3 regions of the Bacillus pfraonensis genome follow, and region 1 is predicted to be linked to each of the others. Evidence: predicted binding sites of a transcription regulator. Region 1 holds the regulator's gene; each other region holds the start of a gene.
What was found. Region 1 encodes Rex, which represses fermentation and respiration genes when NADH is low (regulators of the CRP and FNR family bind a similar motif). Its sites were predicted from a motif close to TTGTGAAATATTTCACAA; they were not measured.
Positions count from the first base shown of each region.

Region 2: a site for Rex is predicted at 3,167-3,184, ahead of KFD70_RS03560 (DUF1641 domain-containing protein). Genes of this name have one in related genera too.
Region 3: a site for Rex is predicted at 3,448-3,465, ahead of KFD70_RS12380 (formate/nitrite transporter family protein). Genes of this name have one in related genera too.

Region 1 is NZ_JAHCDO010000048.1:810-7,906, reverse strand. Features, by position in the region: gene groES (co-chaperone GroES) at 1-256, opposite strand, end outside; gene KFD70_RS26690 (CPBP family intramembrane glutamic endopeptidase) at 671-1,414, shown strand; gene KFD70_RS26685 (YdiK family protein) at 1,417-1,608, shown strand; gene KFD70_RS26680 (redox-sensing transcriptional repressor Rex) at 1,637-2,266, opposite strand; gene KFD70_RS26675 (ABC-F family ATP-binding cassette domain-containing protein) at 2,451-4,376, shown strand; gene tsaD (tRNA (adenosine(37)-N6)-threonylcarbamoyltransferase complex transferase subunit TsaD) at 4,657-5,673, opposite strand; gene rimI (ribosomal protein S18-alanine N-acetyltransferase) at 5,673-6,116, opposite strand; gene tsaB (tRNA (adenosine(37)-N6)-threonylcarbamoyltransferase complex dimerization subunit type 1 TsaB) at 6,128-6,820, opposite strand; gene tsaE (tRNA (adenosine(37)-N6)-threonylcarbamoyltransferase complex ATPase subunit type 1 TsaE) at 6,801-7,097, opposite strand, start outside.
Region 2 is NZ_JAHCDO010000003.1:134,705-141,801, reverse strand. Features, by position in the region: gene tyrS (tyrosine--tRNA ligase) at 1-979, shown strand, start outside; gene KFD70_RS03565 (NAD(P)/FAD-dependent oxidoreductase) at 1,444-2,622, opposite strand; gene KFD70_RS03560 (DUF1641 domain-containing protein) at 2,667-3,107, opposite strand; gene KFD70_RS03555 (winged helix-turn-helix transcriptional regulator) at 3,539-3,886, opposite strand; gene KFD70_RS03550 (MFS transporter) at 4,254-5,438, shown strand; gene KFD70_RS03545 (aldo/keto reductase) at 5,438-6,277, shown strand; gene KFD70_RS03540 (biotin transporter BioY) at 6,427-6,987, shown strand.
Region 3 is NZ_JAHCDO010000011.1:76,133-83,229, reverse strand. Features, by position in the region: gene KFD70_RS12400 (MaoC family dehydratase) at 1-421, shown strand, start outside; gene KFD70_RS12395 (alpha/beta-type small acid-soluble spore protein) at 594-779, shown strand; gene KFD70_RS12390 (TrkH family potassium uptake protein) at 898-2,217, shown strand; yybP-ykoY riboswitch at 2,256-2,430, shown strand; gene KFD70_RS12385 (TerC family protein) at 2,510-3,307, shown strand; gene KFD70_RS12380 (formate/nitrite transporter family protein) at 3,550-4,401, shown strand; partial or broken gene KFD70_RS12375 (cyclic-phosphate processing receiver domain-containing protein) at 4,636-4,890, opposite strand; gene KFD70_RS12370 (prepilin peptidase) at 4,906-5,688, opposite strand; gene KFD70_RS12365 (LutC/YkgG family protein) at 5,742-6,452, opposite strand; gene KFD70_RS12360 (LutB/LldF family L-lactate oxidation iron-sulfur protein) at 6,449-7,097, opposite strand, start outside.

The DNA of each region.
Region 1 (7,097 bases):
CACGTAAAATCAAGTAGTCTGTACCTTCATATTTCACTTCAGTACCTGCATATTTTGAGAAGATGATAAGATCACCTGCTGCTACCTCTAAAGCAACACGCTCACCATTTTCAAGCACTCGACCAGTACCTACTGCAACAACTTTACCCTCTTGTGGTTTTTCTTTTGCAGTGTCTGGTAATACAATACCACTTGCTGTTTTTTCTTCTGCTTGAACAAGCTCAATTACAACGCGATCACCTAATGGCTTTAGCATGAACAATAACCTCCTCATTTTCCTATGTAAATTTTCTTTATTAGCACTCAAAGACTATGAGTGCTAACACACTTATAATAATAAATAATCTAAATTTCTTTTGCAAGTAAAAAAATCATAATTTTTTCGCAAATTACGATATAAACTTTTTCTATACAACAATAACAGCAATAATTCTCAAGAAAGCCTTTTTATATGAATCGGCTTTTCCACTTATCGTATGTTACAATATGAAGGATGCCATAAGTTATTTTCTCTATAGGTACTGCTTTTTCCTGTTATCTATTTCATTTTCAAATAAAGATTTACAAAAAAATAATAATACAAACAGTTATTACGTATCCCACGGCGGGATGTTCACATGTTTCCTCGCCTTATCTCATAAATTAGAGTTAGAAAGGATGGTTAACCCATTTGAAAAAACAATATTGGTGGATTATAGTTACATATATTCTGATGCAACTATCGGGAATTTTTGGCATATGGCTCCTTTTCAAAACAGGACTATATGATAATATGGCAGTTTCACGAGAGCAGAAAATGCAAATCATGGCTGGGCACTGGTCAATCATCAGCTTTTTTATTGCATTATGTATTATACTTTGGCTTCTTAGAACCGATATACGTGAAAGACATTTAGATACGAAGCGAGCTAGCATTCCTGCTACAATCGGCTGGATTTTTATCGGTTTCTTTTTAGCTATGTTTGCTCAAATACTTGCAGCTAATATTGAAATGCGATTATTAGGGATTAATCCTGGTTCTCAAAACACTCAAGATTTGATGGAAATAGCAAGAGCTACTCCATGGTTCCTTATTGTTATATCTATCATCGGTCCTATTTTAGAAGAGATTGTCTTTAGAAAGATTTTATTTGGAACACTCTATAAAAGATTTAATTTCTTTATCGCAGCCATTATTAGTTCGCTTGTTTTCGCGGCCATTCACTTTGATTTTACACACTTGTTAGTATACACTTCCATGGGGCTTGTTTTCGCTTTTCTATATGTGAAAACAAAACGAATCATCGTTCCTATTATGGCTCATGTCGCGATGAATACATTAGTCGCAATAACTCAAGTACTAGTAAGTAACGAACAAATACAAGAAATGATCAAACAAGCAGAAAAAATGCAAGGATTTATCGGAGGATTTTAAATATGAGGAACTCACCATTGTTCATGGCAGCACTGTATTTCCTTCTTGGATGTATCTTTACACGTTTCGCAATTACGAACGTTACAGATACAATTTGGAACTTTTGGACACTGCTGTTCGCTGCTATGGCAACAATTGATTTTAATTTGGCACTTCGACTTATCTTAGTCAAATTTACAAAGAAAAGGCAATAATAAAACGCAGAGGGATTTCCTCTGCGTTTTATTGTGGATAATTTTTCAAAAAATAAACGAGCGTTTGTAATTCTACAGCTAAATCAATATGATGAATTCTTATGTTTTCTGACACATTTAATCGTGCCGGTGTAAAATTTAAAATTCCATGTACATTTGTTTCGGCCAATCGATCTGCTACAGCTTGTGCAACGGTAGCAGGTACTGTTAATATTGCCACCTGTATATCATTTGTTAAACGTTCTTCTAATTCATCCAAATGATATACAGGAATTCCTCCGATTTCTTTTCCAACTTTCTCTTCATTGACATCAAACGCCATTTCAATCTTTGTATTATTATTTTTCGTGAAATTGTAATGTAAGAAAGCGGTCCCTAAATTACCCACTCCAATAAGTGCTACACGTGTTATATCATCTTGATCGAGCGTTTCTCGGAAGAATGATAGTAAATAATTCACATTATATCCATATCCCTTTTTCCCTAACGCTCCAAAATATGAAAAATCTCTCCGAATTGTTGCTGAGTCTACCTTTACCGCCTCACTCAATTCTGCCGATGAAACACGTTGCTTACCAGAAAGAGATAAATTTTGGATAAATCGATAGTATAGAGGCAATCGTTTGGCAGTGGCCTGTGGAATCTTTTGCTGATCCATGTAACCTCTCCTCTCTTCCTATCTTTGTTCACAGATTTAAAATAAATACATAAGTTTAGCACTTATGACTTTCCCTGTATAATAGAGAGAAGAATTCTCTCTTTATTTTAAACTATACACTATTTTTAGTATGATTGAGAAATATAAACATGGCAAAGTTAAGAAATTATTTGAGGTGAAAACATTGATTTTATTACAAGTGAATGGGCTTTCAAAATTATACGGTGCTGAAACAATTCTTGCAAACATTAAATTGGAAGTCCAAACAAAAGATCGAATTGCACTAGTTGGTCGAAATGGTGCTGGAAAATCTACATTATTAAAAATAATTGCCGGTGAATTATCTCACGATGGTGGAGAAATTATAAAGCCAAAAGATGTTTCTATTGGTTATTTAGCCCAAAATACAGGTTTGGAAACTTCTTTAACAATTTGGGATGAAATGCTTACCGTCTTTACACATCTGCAGCATATGGAGAAGAAACTTCGAAGGTTAGAGCAGGAAATGGGTAAGGAAGAGAACTTTTCAAATGCTGCTACGTACGAGAAATTACTCGCTGATTATGATCAATTACAGTTAGACTACAAAGATCAAGGTGGTTACCAATATGAAGCGGATATTCGCTCCATTTTAAGTGGACTTGGTTTTCCAGCGGAAACACACCAAACAACAATTTCCACATTAAGTGGCGGACAGAAAACAAGACTTGCTCTTGGGAAGCTACTATTAACAAAACCAGACTTACTCATCTTGGACGAACCAACAAACCATTTAGATATCGATACATTAACATGGCTTGAACAATATTTACAAGGCTATCCTGGAGCTATTTTAATCGTGTCCCACGATCGCTACTTTTTAGACAAGCTTGTTACACAAGTATATGAAATTTCTAATAAAGAGAGCAGACGATATGTTGGTAACTACAGTAAATATTTAGATTTAAAAGCTGCACTATATGAGCAAGAAATGAAACGTTATGAGAAACAACAAGAGGAAATCGCTAAACTAGAAGACTTTGTCCAAAAGAACATTGCTCGTGCGTCCACAACAAAACGTGCACAAAGTCGCCGGAAACAATTAGATCGGATGGAATTACTGACCAGACCATTAGGTGATTCTAAATCCGCATCCTTCCACTTTGATATCGAAAAACAAAGCGGAAACGACGTATTACAGGTAAAAGATGTTTCAATTGGATATGACAAAGAACCAATTATTGAGCATGTAAATATGCGATTAACCCGCGGTGATAGTGTCGCACTAGTCGGTCCAAACGGTATTGGGAAATCTACATTATTAAAGTCGATTGTAAATAAATTGAAGACGTTAAGCGGTGAAGTTTCTTTCGGTTCAAATGTATCTATTGGGTATTATGATCAAGAACAAGCAAACTTAACATCATCCAAGCGTGTTTTAAATGAATTATGGGACGATTATCCGCTAGAGCCGGAAAAAGAAATTCGCACGATACTCGGTAACTTTTTATTCACAGGGGATGATGTATTAAAGCCAGTATCTTCCCTAAGTGGTGGTCAAAAAGCTCGATTAGCTCTAGCAAAATTGATGATGCAAAAATCTAATTTATTAATTCTCGATGAGCCTACAAACCATCTTGATTTAAATAGTAAAGAGATTTTAGAAAACGCCTTAATTGATTATCCTGGAACTCTTTTATTCGTTTCCCATGATCGCTATTTCATTAACCGTGTCACAACTACAGTGGTTGAGTTATCAACAGAGGGAGCACAAGAATATTTAGGTGACTATGACTACTATATTGAAAAGAAAAATGAAATGATTGAACGGGCAGAATTTGAACAGCAAGAAAATGATGTACCTATTCAAAAAAGCGTTGCTCAAGAAAAATTAAGCTATCTTGAAGAAAAAGAACGTAAAAAGCAGGAACGTCAGCGTATCCGAAAAATTGAAGAAATTGAACAAAACATCGCAAAGTTAGAAGAAGAAATTGCACAATTAGAAGAGGAGCTTTGTTTACCTGAAGTATATGCTGACTACGAACGGGCTAGCGAGATTACAACAGCAAAGCAAACCAAACAAGAAGAATTAGAGAAGTTTATGGCGGAATGGGAAGAGTTACACGTATAACCCTTATATATTCATATGATAAAAACAAGGTAGTTGAAAGCCCCTCAACTACCTTGTTTATTTTTCAATACAAAAGACTATGGTCAAAGGTCTGACCTTAACACAATTATCCACAACCTTATGCACATATCCACCTTTATTATATAAACACAAAAATAACTTTTCCACATTATCCACAAATCATATAAAAGTTATAAACATTCAATACTCACAATAAAACCCATATTATCAACAGATAATATGGGTTTTATCCACAGGTTGTGGTTAATTATGTGTATAACTATGCCTCAATATCTAATCCTGGATTTGCATTTAAAGCTAATGTTGCACGTTTTCCTTGCTCATATGCAATTGTGCCCGCTGCTGCAATCATCGCTGCATTATCTGTGCACAAGGATAACGGTGGAATAATAAGCTCAATTTCTTCTTTTTTTGCAAACTCTTCCTCTAAACGTGCACGAAGTCCTTTATTCGCTGCAACACCACCAGCAAGCAACACTTGTTTTACATCATACGCTTCTGCTGCACGCGCTGCTTTCGTCACGAGTACATCTATTACACTCGCTTGGAAGCTAGCTGCTAAATCTTCTGGCGCAATTTCTTCACCACGTTGTTTTGCGTTATGCACAGTGTTGATAACTGCTGATTTCAATCCACTAAAGCTAAAATCATACGAATCCGGCTCTAGCCATGCACGAGGTAAATCAATTGTCGGCTTTCCTTCATGAGCAAGACGATCAATATGAGGTCCCCCTGGATAAGGCATCGATAATGTACGTGCAACCTTATCATATGCTTCTCCTGCTGCATCATCTCTCGTTTCACCAATCACTTCAAATGAACCATGTTCCTTCATATACACAAGCTCTGTATGTCCTCCAGATACAACAAGTGATAATAATGGGAATTGTAGTTCTTTCACTAAACGATTCGCGTAAATATGTCCAGCAATATGATGAACACCAACAAGAGGAATATTATGTGCAAATGCAATTGCTTTAGCTGCATTTACACCAATTAAAAGAGCCCCCACTAAACCCGGTCCTTCTGTTACCGCAATCGCATCAATATCTTCAAATGTAATGTTCGCTTCTTTTAATGCCTCTTCTAATACAACTGTAATTTGTTCTACATGATGACGCGATGCAATTTCTGGTACAACTCCGCCAAAACGCTTATGGCTTTCGATTTGTGAAGCGACAACGTTTGCCACTATTTCTGTTCCATTTTTAACAACTGCTACAGCCGTTTCATCACAGCTCGTTTCAATGCCAAGTATAATCGTATTTTTTTCCATTATATATTCACCCACATTACAAGACCATCTTCATAATTGTCTGTATAGTATCGTTTACGAATTCCACCATTTTGGAATCCATACTTTCGGTATAACTGTTTCGCTACTTCATTTGACATCCGTACTTCAAGGGTCATCGTTTTTGCTCCCATTTCTCTTGCTTGTTCCATTACTTCTTTCAGCAAAGCCTCCCCAAGCTTTTGACCACGATATGCCGGCAAAATGGCTATGTTCGTAATATGTGATTCATCAATAATAATCCACAATCCACAGTATCCAATTACCATACCATCTTTTTCTATTACGACATAATGTGCATATTCATTCATCGTCAGTTCACGATAAAATGAATCGGCCGTCCAAGGAGTTGCGAATGACGCTTCTTCAATTACTACAATTTGAGTAATATCATCCGTCGTCATCTTTCTAAATGTAATATCCATTTTGATAACCCCTATTTTTTTTGACTTTCTAGCCATTTTGCTTCTGCTTCTGCTAAACGGAGGTAGCTTGGAACAAATGTATGTACACTTTGTTCCTCTTTTTGTAATCCTAACAATGCTAATTCACTTGGTCTTGGGTTGTTCTTTGTGCAAGAGGCAAACACAGCTTGATCCCCTAGATATTCTACAATTGTCTCTTTATGTTGATCTACGTCATTACCGATAAATAAAACAGGTTGTCCCTTGTCTTTTAACATCTGTAACCAATCCACAATAAGAACAATCCGATCATCTTCTACAGAAGATAACTGCTCTTCTTTATATGTATACAGTCCTGTATAAATTTGCCCGCGACGTCCATCAAACAATGGACAAATAACACCATGAAAATTAGCTCCATTCGCAGCCAATGCTTCTAAGCTAGATACACCGACAATCGGTATTTGCAATGACCAAGCTAACGTTTTTGCAACAGTCACACCAATTCGAACTCCTGTATAAGATCCAGGACCAGCCGCTACAACAATTTTATCTAACTCTTTCGGTTTTACATTACATTCTTTTAAAAGTTGTTCTACCGCTGGCATAAGGCGCACAGAATGATTTTTTGTTAAATTCGTAATGATTTCCCCCATAACAGTATTTCCATCAATAAGAGAAACCCCCATTACATAATTTGAAGTATCAATTGCTAGTACTTTCATCTTGTAATAGCTCCTCACATAATCTAATATAACGTTCACCATTCGGTTCTAATACAATTTTTCTTGTATCATTACCGGTATGGAACAAGCTTATTTTTAATTTCTCATTCGGCAGAAAAGGTTCAATTAAGTGCGCCCATTCTACTACTGTTATACCTTCACCATAAAAATACTCATCAAACCCTAAATCTTCTTCGCTTTCCGCTAAACGATACACGTCCATATGATATAGCGGTAATCTTCCTTTGTACTCTTTAATAATATTGAATGTCGGACT
Region 2 (7,097 bases), on a different contig from region 1:
ACAGAATGTGGATGCATTAACAGCGCAAATGAAAAAGCTATTCGACTTTGGTGGCAATAGTGAAGTGAAAATGGTAAATAATTATGACTGGACACATCAAATCAATATTATTGAGTTTTTACGCGACTACGGTAAAAACTTTAGTATAAATAGTATGTTAGCGAAAGATATCGTAGCAAGCCGCTTGGATACAGGGATTTCATTTACGGAATTCACATACCAAATATTACAAGCTATGGACTTCCATCACTTATACAAAGAAGAAGGTGTCCAATTACAGATTGGTGGTAGTGATCAGTGGGGGAATATTACGAGTGGTTTAGATTTAATTCGTAAACTAGAGGGGCATGAAGCAAAAGTATTTGGATTAACAATTCCATTATTATTAAAATCAGACGGTACGAAGTTTGGTAAATCAGCAGGCGGAGCCGTATGGTTAGATCCTGAAAAAACAACGCCATTTGAATTCTACCAGTTCTGGGTGAATACAGATGACCGTGATGTGGTTAAATACTTGAAATACTTTACGTTCTTAACGAAAGAGAGAATTGATGAATTAGCAGTTAAAGTTCAAACAGAGCCGCATAAACGTGAAGCGCAAAAAGTCTTAGCGGAGGAAATGACGCGATTTGTTCATGGTGAAGAAGCTTTACTGCAAGCAGTAAAAATTACAGCAGCATTATTTAGTGGGGATATTAAATCGTTAACTGCGGATGAAATTGAACAAGGCTTTAAAGATATGCCAACTTTCCATGCTTCAAAAGAAACGAAAAATATCGTCGAGTGGTTAGTTGATTTAGGAATTGAACCTTCTAGACGTCAAGCTCGTGAAGATATTAATAATGGAGCAATCTTGATGAATGGAGAGAAAGTAACGGATGTGAATACAGATGTTACAGCGGAAAATTCATTCGACGGAAGATTTATTATTATCCGTAAAGGTAAAAAGAATTACAGTTTGGTGAAATTAGGAGCCTAAAGTTTGTTATAGAGTAGAAGTGAGAGGGGTTCTTGCTTCTACTTTTATAATATCCATAATTTCGTCACAAAAAAGTCAGTATATTAAGATTATTGCGGAGGTTTATCTAGCTTTCGTGGCGAATAAAAATAATATATAAATCGTTGTTACGAAGAATAGAAGAAGTGGGCGGATGCTCTCTTCCATCAAACAGGAAAGTTTTTATGTTGGTTCTTTAATTTATATTTATAAAAAGTTACTCATGGTAATCTATATAAATTTCTTTGTTTTTTTGAAAGGTAAATCATTGCCACGAAGAAAAAAGGAGCCTTGCACTCATTGTATCTTTTTGTTTTAAACATGGCATGGTGCAGAAAAAGGCCCTGACCGCTCCTATGCATGGCTGGATGCTCTCTTTCGCCCAAAAAGAAAGGGATTTTTGGATTTAAAAAAAGCCCGAATCATGATTCGGGCTAGTATTTGGATTAGTAAGCTAAGCTGAATAATCCTTTAATATGTGATAAGTAACGAACGTTACTTGCTTCTTTCATTAATGATGCTGGTAAACCTTTAAGTGGAGTATTGCTTGCTCCGATTGTAGCAACAGCATCTTTACGTCCTAGACTTGCAAGTGTTCCAGAGTTTACAGGTGCGAACTCTTCGAATGCTTTGCCTTCTAGTGCTGCGTATAAGTTGTATCCAATTAACTCACCCATTTGCCAAGCGATTTGTGCAGTTGGTGGGTATGGACGTCCGTCTGGAGCGAAGACAACAGCGCTGTCTCCAGCAACGAATACGTCTTTGTGAGAAGTAGATTGTAGGTATGCATCAACTGTTGCACGACCACGGTTTACTTCAAGACCTGATTCGCCGATTAATGGGTTACCTTGTACGCCGCCTGTCCAAACGAATGTGTTAGCAACAAGTTTTTGACCGTCTTTTAAGTCGATTTCATTGCCAGCAACGTTTGTTACAGGAAGACCTGTTAAGAATGTAACGCCGCGTGCTTCTAAGCTAGTAGTTGCACGTTCGATTAAGTGGTCTGGTAGTACTGGAAGGATTTTTGGACCTGCTTCAACAAGAAGAAGTTTAACTTCTTTTGGATTTACGCCGTGGCTTTTTGCAAGTTTAGGCATAATGTCAGCAAGCTCACCAACTAGCTCAACGCCAGTTAATCCGCCACCACCGATTACGATTGTAGCATCAGCTTCGTTTTTCGTTTTAGCGTATTCACGAATACGGTCTTCAACGTGTTTGTAGATTTTGTTTGCATCAGCAGCAGATTTTAATACCATGCTGTTTTCTTCTAGTCCTGGAATACCGAAGTAAGCAGTTTTACTTCCTAAAGCAACTACAAGTGCATCGTAAGATAAAGTAGTGCCGCCAGCTAGTTTGATTTCTTTGCTATCAACTGAGAATGACTCAACTGTTGCGATTTTAAGATCGATGTCTTTGCCTTTGAAAAGCTTTGTAAGTGGCATTGCAATTGCTTGTTCAGACACGTTACCAGCTGCAAGGCGGTGTAGTTCAGTGATGATTTGGTGTGTTGGGTATTGGTTAATCACTGTAACTTGTGCTTCTGATTTGCTGTAATATTTACGTACGTTTAAAGCGGCAAGAAGGCCGCCATAACCAGCGCCTAAGATGACAATTTGTTTTGACATAGTATGATATCCCCCGTCTTTACTAATTGTTGTTATAAGTTAAATTATTTATTGTTACGTTCTGCACTAATTTGAAGATAAGCATTGATGAAGCGGAACATTTTTTGTGCTTGTGGGTCTTTTAGTAATTTTAATAGACCGAATAGGCCGATAACTTCGTTGCTTTCGTCAGCACGATCTTTCGCTTCGATTGCAGTTGCAGCCATGCTTTTTACTGTATCTTTTACAGGTTCTACAAGCTCTTGGATTGCACCAACAGTGTCGCTTTTTAATACTTCATCAGTAGCAACAGTTTGAGCGAAGTCATAAGACTTAGTTAAAATGTTAACAAGCTCAGTTAATTTTGGAAGCTGTTCCACTAGTGTTGTTAATGATTCTTGTACCTCAGGTTTTAACAACTGATCAAGTACATCAAGTTGTCCTTGGCTAGCAGAAATTTGTACAGTTTCTTGTTCTGGCTTTGTTTGAGTCATAGTTTCTGGCATCTCCAATTCTCCTTTACGATAGCAATACTCTTATTTTTGATAAGTAAGATAGTAAACGTTTGCGAAACTTTATACAAAGTTTCACAAAACACAATAAAATGCCTTTAAATTTATGACAGCAAGTAAGCTGAAAACATAAATCCAAAACCATAATGTCTTACCTATTATTTATGAACTGTCCGATACATGGCTTGTCCGCATAATGGAAAGTTCCCTTATCGGAAAGTGTATATAATATATATCCTATATTATATACTATATACACCTATGTTAACATAAAAATGATTCCTAATTATTTGATATTGAGCGTATAACCTAGTACTGACAAGGCATGAAAGCGCATAAATTATTTTGTTTAGATAAGAAATGTACATATATATAAAGAGAGAAAGGGAAAAATGGACAAATTTATGTTCATTTTTTCCTTTTTCTTATTGTTCATCCCCTGTAATTAGCATCGATGTGTTACCGTTCTTTTCAAGATGGCACTCTCCCCATGTGCAAAGGGAATCGAGAATGGCTTCTAAGGACCAACCATAGTCGGTAAGTGAGTACTCAACTTTTGGCGGTACTTGATTATATACTTTTCTTTGAATAACTCCATCTTCTTCTAATTCACGCAATTGCTGTGTCAGCATCTTTTGTGTAATGCCAGGCATTAAACGTTTTAATTCACTTGTTCGTTTTGTCCCTTTTGTTAGATGACAAAGGATAACGACCTTCCATTTTCCGCCGATTACTTCTAAGGTTGCTTCTACAGGAATATTGTATTTCTTCATATATTACAACCCCTTTAACGAGTCTTTTCTAGTCATATGTTACTTTTTAGTACCTATAGTACTTAAAAGTACGTACTGTTTTTTACGTTGAACATGTTTCATAATAGCATACGTAAGAGGCAAATGAGTAGTACGTTACTAAAAGGTGCCTATGTTACTTTTAGGTACCTACCGTACTTTCAAGTGCGTTCTTTCAAAAAAGAATGAAACCATTCATAATAGCAGTTATGAGCAGTAAAACTGTTTTATTAGAAGATAAAAAGGCCTTTTTATCATACTATTATGATTGGATTTCTCGTATTAAGGAGGAGTTCAATTGAATTCATATACAGTACCTTCTTCTGGTGTTCAAACGAATAGAAGAAGTATGTTTGCCTTATTAGCATTAGCAATTAGTGCGTTTGGCATTGGTACAACCGAATTTATTAGCGTCGGTTTATTACCATCTATTTCGAAAGATTTACATGTTTCTGTTACAACGGCTGGTTTAACCGTTTCTCTATATGCGTTAGGAACGGCATTTGGCGCACCTGTTTTAACGTCGTTAACAGCTAGTATGTCACGGAAAACGTTATTAATGTGGATTATGATTGTCTTCATTATTGGTAATAGTATTGCAGGGATGTCAACAAGTTTTGGTGTACTTCTTGTTGCGAGGGTTATATCTGCATTTGCTCATGGTGTATTTATGTCGATTGGTTCAACGATTGCGGCAGCTCTTGTACCAGAACATAAACGAGCTAGTGCGATTGCTTTTATGTTCACGGGTTTAACAGTTGCAACCATTACAGGTGTCCCGATTGGAACATTTATTGGTCAACAATTTGGCTGGAGAGCTTCGTTTATGGTTATTGTGGCAATTGGAGTTGTTGCTTTAGTAGCTAACGGTATGCTCATTCCATCGAATTTACGAAAAGGTGCATCGGTATCTTTTCGCGATCAATTAAAGCTTGTAACAAATGGAAGGCTATTACTTGTTTTCGTTATTACTGCATTAGGATACGGTGGAACATTTGTAACGTTTACGTATTTGTCCCCATTATTACAAGAAGTAACAGGCTTTAAAGCAAGTACAGTTACGGTTATTTTGTTAGTGTATGGGATTGCAATCGCAATTGGAAATATGATTGGCGGTAAGCTATCTAATCGCAACCCAATTCGTGCATTGTTTTTTATGTTTTTCATTCAGGCAATTGTGTTATTTGTGCTTGCATTTACAGCGCCATTTAAGGTAGCAGGGTTAATTACAATTATTTTAATGGGATTATTCGCGTTTATGAATGTTCCGGGATTACAAGTATATGTCGTGATATTAGCTGAGCGCTTCGTACCAAGCGCTGTCGATATTGCATCTGCTATGAATATTGCGGCCTTTAATGCAGGAATCGCTCTTGGGGCTTACTTAGGCGGTATTGTAACGAATTCATTAGGGTTAATTCATACAGCGTGGGTAGGTGCGATTATGGTAGTCGGTGCAGTTGTTTTAACGGCATGGAGTATGAGTTTAGAAAAGAGAGATCAAATGAAAAATGTAAAGGAGAGAAGAGTATAATGAAAAATTTACAAAGTACAACAACATTGCATAACGGCGTAGAGATGCCTTGGTTTGGTTTAGGGGTATTTAAAGTAGAGGATGGACCAGAACTTGTAGAGGCTGTAAAAACAGCAATTAAAGAAGGATACCGTAGTATTGATACAGCTGCAATTTATGGAAATGAAAAAGCTGTAGGAGAAGGTATTCGTGCGGGGATAAAAGAAGCGGGAATTTCTAGAGAAGATTTATTCATTACTTCAAAAGTTTGGAACTCAGATCAAGGCTATGAAGGAGCATTAGCTGCATACGACGAAAGTCTGAAAAAGCTGGAGCTTGATTATTTAGATTTATATCTTGTTCATTGGCCTGTAGAGGGAAAATATAAAGATACATGGAGAGCATTAGAAAAGCTATATAAAGAAGGACGCGTACGTGCGATTGGCGTGAGTAATTTCCAAATTCATCATTTGAAAGATGTAATGGAAGGTGCAGAAGTGAAACCAATGATTAACCAAGTCGAGTACCATCCTCGTTTAACCCAAAAAGAATTACAGGGCTTCTGTCGTGAACAAGGTATTCAAATGGAGGCATGGTCACCTCTTATGCAAGGGCAGTTACTAGATAATTCTACATTACAAGAAATTGCAGATAAATACGGAAAAACAACTGCGCAAATTATTTTGCGCTGGGACCTGCAAAATGAAGTTGTAACAATTCCAAAATCAACGAAAGAGCATCGTATTATCCAAAATGCGGATATCTTCAATTTTGAATTAACAAAAGAAGATATGGAACAAATCGATGCATTAAACCAAAATCATCGCGTTGGTCCAGATCCAGATAACTTTGATTTTTAATAGAGAATAGAAAAAAAGGGTGCAAAAAAGAAGATTTGCGCCCTTTTTTGTGTTATTAGAAAACTAAATATTCAAACAAAAGTGTTTACTCCTTATATTGAATAAGATATCTTAAATTTATAATATAAACTTTTCCTAGGGAGGCACATATGAATAATCATCGTACAAACCATTTTCGCATGTTAATTGTTACTGCACTATTTGCTGCTATTATTGGTATTTTGGCCCAAGTTACAATTCCTTTGCCGCTCGTTCCGATAACAGGTCAAACGCTAGCGATTGGTCTTACTGCTACAATTTTAGGTTCACGTTATGGCACTTTATCTGTATTATTATATGTTTTAATTGGTGCAACTGGAATTCCTGTTTATGCTGGATTTAGTGGCGGTCTATCTGTTTTATTCGGTCCCACAGGTGGCTTTCTGTTAGCCTTTATCCCAACGGCTTTTTTAATTGGTTTATTAACTGAAAAAACAAAACTAACATTTTGGAATTCATTAATGGCAAATATTTTAGGGATGCTTGTGACATTAACGATTGGAACTGTGTTTTTAAAGTATGTGGCTTCATTAGGATGGCAAGCAGCTTTCCTGGGCGGTTTTGTTCCTTTCCTAATTGTAGGTGTAATAAAAGCTGCGTTAGCTGCATGGATTGGAATAAAAGTGCGAGGAGCATTAGTGCGTTCAAAATTATTGTTACAAGAAAACTAAATGATGGTAGAAACACGCGCAAGCTGATTCCTGCGCGTGTTTTTTTAGTGTTCTAAGAAAGAGGAAGTAATGTATAAAAAATTCTTTTAACTAGATACTATACAGTAGTA
Region 3 (7,097 bases), on a different contig from region 1:
GTCTGTTCAAGAGCTTCATTATGATGAGATTCAAGTTGGCGATCAAGCATCCTTAACAACAACGATTACGAATGAGGACATTATCACTTTTGCAAAACTGACTGGGGATGTAAATCCAATTCATATTCTAGACTCTTTTGCAAAAACAACAATGTTTAAAGAAAGAATTGCACACGGTATGCTTGTTTCAGGATTTATTTCTACCGTTCTTGGAACAAAATTACCAGGGAAAAATACAATTTATTTATCACAAAATGTATCATTTCGGGCACCTGTAAAAATTGGTGACACTTTACGCGTAGTTGCAGAAGTGATCAAAAAACGTGATGATAAAAAAATTATTACGTTGCAAACAAATGTATATAATCAGTTGAATGACCTCGTTGTCGAAGGGACGGCAACAATACTGAAAAAAGAGTAGCAAATGTGCTACTCTTTTTTCATATCCAATAACTTCTAATCTCACCGATTACTTCCGTGTATGGTCAAACATATAACACATACACTAACGATACCAGTTTATACAGTGAATACATCTCTTCACTGTTCATTAAAAACAAATAAACTGGAATATAAATTAGGATGTGTGATCAATGGTAAAAACAAATAAATTACTTGTTCCTGGCGCTGAGCAAGCATTGGAACAATTTAAATATGAAATTGCTCAAGAATTCGGTGTAAGCTTAGGTTCTAATACAGCATCTCGTTCTAACGGATCTGTCGGTGGCGAAGTAACAAAACGTCTCGTTTCCTTAGCACAACAGCAATTACGTGGATAACCCTATAAACAATGGATTCAAGAGGCAGACACATTCTGCCTCCTTTCTTTTGCACAACATACATTGTAATCCTTCTTCACATACTACAAAGAGCAAACCGAAAGGAAAGATGTATGCTATGAAAAGGATTAATATCAGAATGAGCCCACCTCATGTACTTACATTATCTTTTATTGCACTATCCATTATCGGAACATGCCTATTAAAACTACCTATCTCCACTACAACTTCTATTTCTTGGCTAGATGCCCTCTTTACAACTGTTTCTGCATGTACAGTTACAGGACTCGGCGTTGTTGACACCGGGAAAATATTCACCTTATTTGGGCAACTTGTCATTTTAACACTCATACAAGTTGGCGGTCTTGGGATTATGAGCTTTGCCATATTAATTGCGATTATGCTCGGAAGAAAAATCGGTCTTCAAAATCGAATTTTACTACAACAAGCGTTAAACCAAACAAATATCGGCGGAGTGATCCGTCTTGCAAAATCATTATTTCTATTTTCTTTTACTATTGAATGTTTTGCTACCCTTCTTCTTGCTTTTGAATGGATTCCAAAATACGGTTTTTCCAATGGACTATATTACAGTTTTTTTCATGCTATTTCAGCATTTAACAACGCCGGATTTTCCATTTGGACTGATAATTTAATGTCACAATCTCATAGTATACTCGTCAACATAGTCATTTCTTCTCTCATCATTTTAGGTGGAATTGGTTTCACAGTCATAGTGGATATAAAAAGAAAACGAAACTTTAAGAACCTTACGTTACACTCTAAACTTATGCTCTCGTCTACTCTTATTATAAACATAGCTGCTACAATTTTAATTTTTATATTTGAATTCCATAATCCACTTTCCATGAAAGGATTTACACCGTTTGAAGAAGGACTAGCAGCCTATTTCCAAGCTGTTTCCACACGTACCGCTGGATTTAATACTGTAGACATGGCACAACTAACAAAACCATCACTTTTACTCATGATGTTACTTATGTTCATTGGAGCTGGTAGTGCTTCAACAGGCGGAGGCATTAAATTAACAACCTTTTTAATTATGTTATTAGGAGTACTTAAATTTTTGCAAGAACAAAATGATATTGTCATCTTTAAAAAATCAATCAAAGATGGTTTGATTGTAAAATCACTTGCCATTGTAGTCATTTCAATCTCATTTATTTTCTTCGCTATATTAATTTTAAGTATCACCGAACAAGTTCCACTCTTAATGAGTGCCTTTGAAGTATTCTCAGCATTTGGGACTGTTGGTCTGAGTATGGGACTTACCCCTAAGCTTACAATAATCGGAAAGCTAACGATTATATTTATGATGTTTTTTGGAAAAATGGGCCCTTTAACATTAGCATTTGCTTTTGCACGTAAAAAACAAAGAAAGATAAAATATCCGAACGAAGACATTTTAACGGGTTGACAAACATTTACATTACTTATATAATGAAAATACAATAGCATATCTCCAAAGGGGAGTAGCGTCCAAGAATTTATTCTTGGAAACAAAGTCGTCATTACGTAGAACCTAGTTCTTCCGGCTTTGTTGGCATTTTCATTACATATGTCTAGCAAGACCTTTGCCTATCAACGGCAGAGGTCTTTTTTGTATTTTCTAGCTTATTCCACCGTTGATAGGCTGGAGTATGGGGAAACTAAACAGTGGGGAACCTCTTCACTTGTTTAATATTTATACAAATGAGAGGAGAATGTACATGGATGTATCATTATTATTGGAGTATGGTTGGGTATTATTAATTTTAGTTGCATTAGAAGGAATTTTGGCAGCTGATAATGCGCTAGTTCTTGCTATCATGGTAAAACATTTACCAGAAGAAAAACGAAAAAAAGCATTGTTTTACGGTTTAGCAGGAGCTTTCGTCTTCCGCTTTGGGTCATTGTTTATGATTTCTTTCTTAGTCGACGTATGGCAAGTGCAAGCAATCGGTGCGATTTACTTAATGTTTATCGCTGGTAACCACTTATTCAAAACATACGTTAAGAAGAATTCACATGAGGAAAATGAAGAGAAAGAATCAAAAAAGAAAAAAGAAAATTTTTGGTGGACAGTATTTAAAGTTGAAGTTGCTGACATTGCGTTTGCTGTTGATTCTATTTTAGCGGCAGTTGCATTAGCAATGACTTTACCAAAAACAGGCCTTGGTACAATTGGTAGCCTTGATACAGGACAATTCCTAGTTATTTTTGCAGGCGGAATGATCGGATTAATTATTATGCGATTTGCTGCAACTGCTTTCGTACAACTATTAAAACGCAAACCTGGATTAGAAACTGCTGCTTTCTTAATCGTTGGTTGGGTTGGTGTTAAATTAGCTGTTTACACATTAGCTCACCCTGCTTTAGGTGTTATTCCACACAGTTTCCCAGAGTCTACTCCATGGAAATTAGGATTCTGGATTGTATTAATCGGAATTGCAGCTGGCGGTTGGTTCTTCTCAAAAGATACAACTGTCGAAACTTCACAAAAGAATTTGGATGAAAAAGCGCTGTAACAACAGCGCTTTTTCATTTACTCCACATTAACTAATCCATTAGGTTTCACTTTACTACATAAAACTACCCCTCTGCTTTTACAAACATATGATATTATACTACATTTTGTTAACGCTTTCATTTTCAAGGTATGTCCTTTTTGTGAAATATTGAACAAACTTATTGAATCTAGGAGTAAATACGTGTACTTTATTCATATAAGGAGTATTTACAGACAATGCACTAAAGGAGCGTATTACTTATGCTAGAACAAGGATTAGCTTACGTTGTACAACTTGCGCAGAAGAAGAAAAAAATGCTGGATGCAAATCCAACGCAATACTTCATTCGCGCTGCACTAGCTGGCATCTATATCGGCTTTATTATTGTATTATGTTTTAAACTAGGTAACTTTTTTCATATCGCAAATTCACCCGGAACATATTTAGCAGCTTCTATGTTTTTTGGAATTGCACTTATCTTAATTATATATGGTGGAGCTGAATTATTTACAGGAAATACAATGTATTTTACAGTTGCAACTCTGCGAAAAGAAACTACAATTATCGATACACTTCGTAATTGGGGTGCTTGTTATGCGGGTAATTTAGCAGGTGCAGTATTTTTCGCATTCCTATTTTATGCAACTGGTATTTTCGAAGCAATTGATCATGAACATTTAATGAGCAAAGTCGTTGAAGTAAAAATGGGAACACCTACAATGCAATTATTTTTCAAAGCGATTTTATGTAACTGGCTGGTGTGCCTGGCATGTTTCCTTCCTTCTCAAGTAAAAGGCGATACTGCAAAAATACTGATCATGATGTTTCTTGTCTTCACTTTCTTCTTATCTGGTTATGAACATAGCATTGCAAACTTATCACTATTTGCATTATCTTTAGTATCACCGCATCCTGATACAATTTCTTTCGCTGGTGCTATCCATAACTTAATTCCGGTTACACTTGGTAACATTATTGGTGGATCCGTATTTGTTGGTATGGTATATCATTATTTAACTATAAAAAATCCAGAGCCTAAGTTGGCAGAAGGTAACTTAGAAGCAATTCAACAAGAAGAAATTATACCTTTACAAGCACATGTGAAACACTAAAAAGTTCCAAGGATCCCTTGGAGCTTTTTAACTTCCTGTACATTTCACTTGTATATTTCGGGAAATATCTCCCGCTTCCTTTCCCTTATTTACCCCGCATTAACGTGCAGTAAGACCTCCACCTCAAAATTCAATGAGAGCAAAGAAGTTAGGTGGAGGATCAACTGCACGTAAAAGCCCGATTGGTGAGGGCTAATAATCAGTAGGGGATGAAGCTCCCTACTGATTAAAGTTTCACTTTATCCGCTCTAACATGTACTGCATACCAATTGAATCATTTGTATGTAAATGAATTTCCTGTACGTAAAGACCTTCCGTACAAAAAACTTCCAAAAAATTCAAACCATTTTTCTGACGTCATCCCATATTATAGTCGAGAGATAGAATACTCACATCATGGTCTCTAACAATTTTGACAGCCTCTTCTACCGTTGTTACTAAAACATAACCGGATGGACAAGGCCTTTGATCATCCATATACACTTTCATCCTCTATCTCTCCTTTTACTCCAAAGATACCATAACCAAATAACAGACGGTTCCCAGTGCAATAAACGGCCCGAATGGTAAAGCTTGTTTTCGATTCATCCGTCTTAATAAAATAGCAATTCCGAAAAAACAAAGGCTCACGCTAGAAGCGAAGCAAAGCACAATAAAAATTGCTTTCGCCCCTATTATAAATCCGAGCAGTGAAAGAAATTTCACATCGCCTCCTCCAAGTCCATATGGAAATATGATTTGAACGAGATATAATGCACTAAATATCGTTCCTCCACCTATCAAGCTATCCCACAAAGGAACGAACGAAATAAAAATACGCTCTATTAAAAATAAACAAGCAAAATAAACTAAAACGACATCTGGAATTAACATATAGAACAAATCTGTCATCGTAATAATAATGAGTAAAGAAAGTAACGTCCATATAAAAATGAGTTCTTCCTCCATTCCAATCACACACGTAAAAAAAAGAAAAATGCCCCCTGTTATCACTTCAAACAATGTGTAAATAAAAGGTATTTTCATTTTACAATGAATGCAGCGACCTCTTTGCAAACAAAACGAGACAATTGGAATAAGTTCTTTCGGACTTAGCGTATGATGACAGCCATGACAATAAGAACGCGGAGTAATAATAGATTGTCCCACTGGAATACGTACTGCTACAACTGTATAAAAAGAACCAAGCACCGTTCCTATTAAAAAAGCATATAAATAAAATGTCACACCACCCTCTCCTTTCCCCCAAAAATATAACAAAAAGAGTGCGGTACTTCCATTTCGCATTATCTGTATTCTAATAAAAAAGCAGGCCATTTCTTAGCCTGCTTTTCTCCATTTTACACTACGAAATAATATGCTTTTAATGGTCCGTGTACACCTACAACAAGATTCATTTCAATATCAGCTGAATTACTTGGTCCCGTAATGAAATTAATACAAGATGCTACTCCTTCTCCATTCTCTACACGCGTATTCATATCATGAACCGCTTGTGTGATACGTGGTACGATTGTTTCACGTGGAATGATTGCACAATAAATTGTAGGCAAGAAATGTAAAGAACGACCTTGTCCTTTATGACTTTGCACGACAATTGTACCAGATTCTGCTAATGTGTAATCACTAAAGGCAATACCGATATTTGCTTTTTCAGCCAAGCGAATATTTTCTTCTTTTTTCTCTGGATCCCAAGTGTTTACTTCAACATTTTGACTTGGAAGCTCTTTAGAAAATAACGAATTCAAACCGTACGAAGTAAAACGCTCATCTTCTGATAATAAAATAGGTCCGCCACCGTTTTCAAGAATTACCTTTTGCATCGCTATACTTAGTTCATCTTTTGACGTTTCAATTACAGTCGTATGAATGTTCGTACACTGTTTTTTGAATACTTCCAGCAATTCTTCCTGTGAATAATCTTTCAGCGTTTCTACGTTTACATTATTTTTCCACGCTGGACGCTGCACACCTTCTGTTTTACGTGCACGTCCAAGTTCTTTGGCAATGTTCTCTAAAAAAGAATCACGGTTTTGAATTGTCCCTGTCATCGGTCGTTCCCGCCTTTCTTATGATCTTTATACCAATCACGGAATCTTTCCTTACTTGGAGCTGGAAACTCACGAATATCCGTCCAGTTTTTCAACGGCCCTACGCCTTTCGTTACACGATTACCAGACGTAAATGGACTCATTGCTGCTGGAGCCATTTTCGATCCCATTTTATATAACGCCGCTGAAGAAGCACCCATACTAAACATCTTCATTGCTAGTTTTTCTGCAAGTGGTGCTCGTCCTTCTTTTTCAACAATAACTTGACGATGTTTTAATAATAAATCATGTAGTGGAATTTTTACCGGACAAGCTTCTGTACAAGCCCCACATAAACTAGATGCATATGGTAATTCTTTATAATCATCATATCCCCCTAAAAGCGGTGTTAATACAGCACCAATTGGTCCTGAATAAATGGAACCGTAAGAATGTCCACCCACATGACGATACACAGGACATACGTTTACACAAGCTGCACAGCGAATACATTGTAAAACTTGACGGAATTCAGAGCCAAGAATTTGAGAACGCCCATTATCTACGACAACTAAATGGAACTCCTCTGGTCCATCTACTTCCTCTTCTTGAATTGGCCCTGCTACTGTTACATAACTTGTTAGTTTTTGCCCAACCGCACTACGG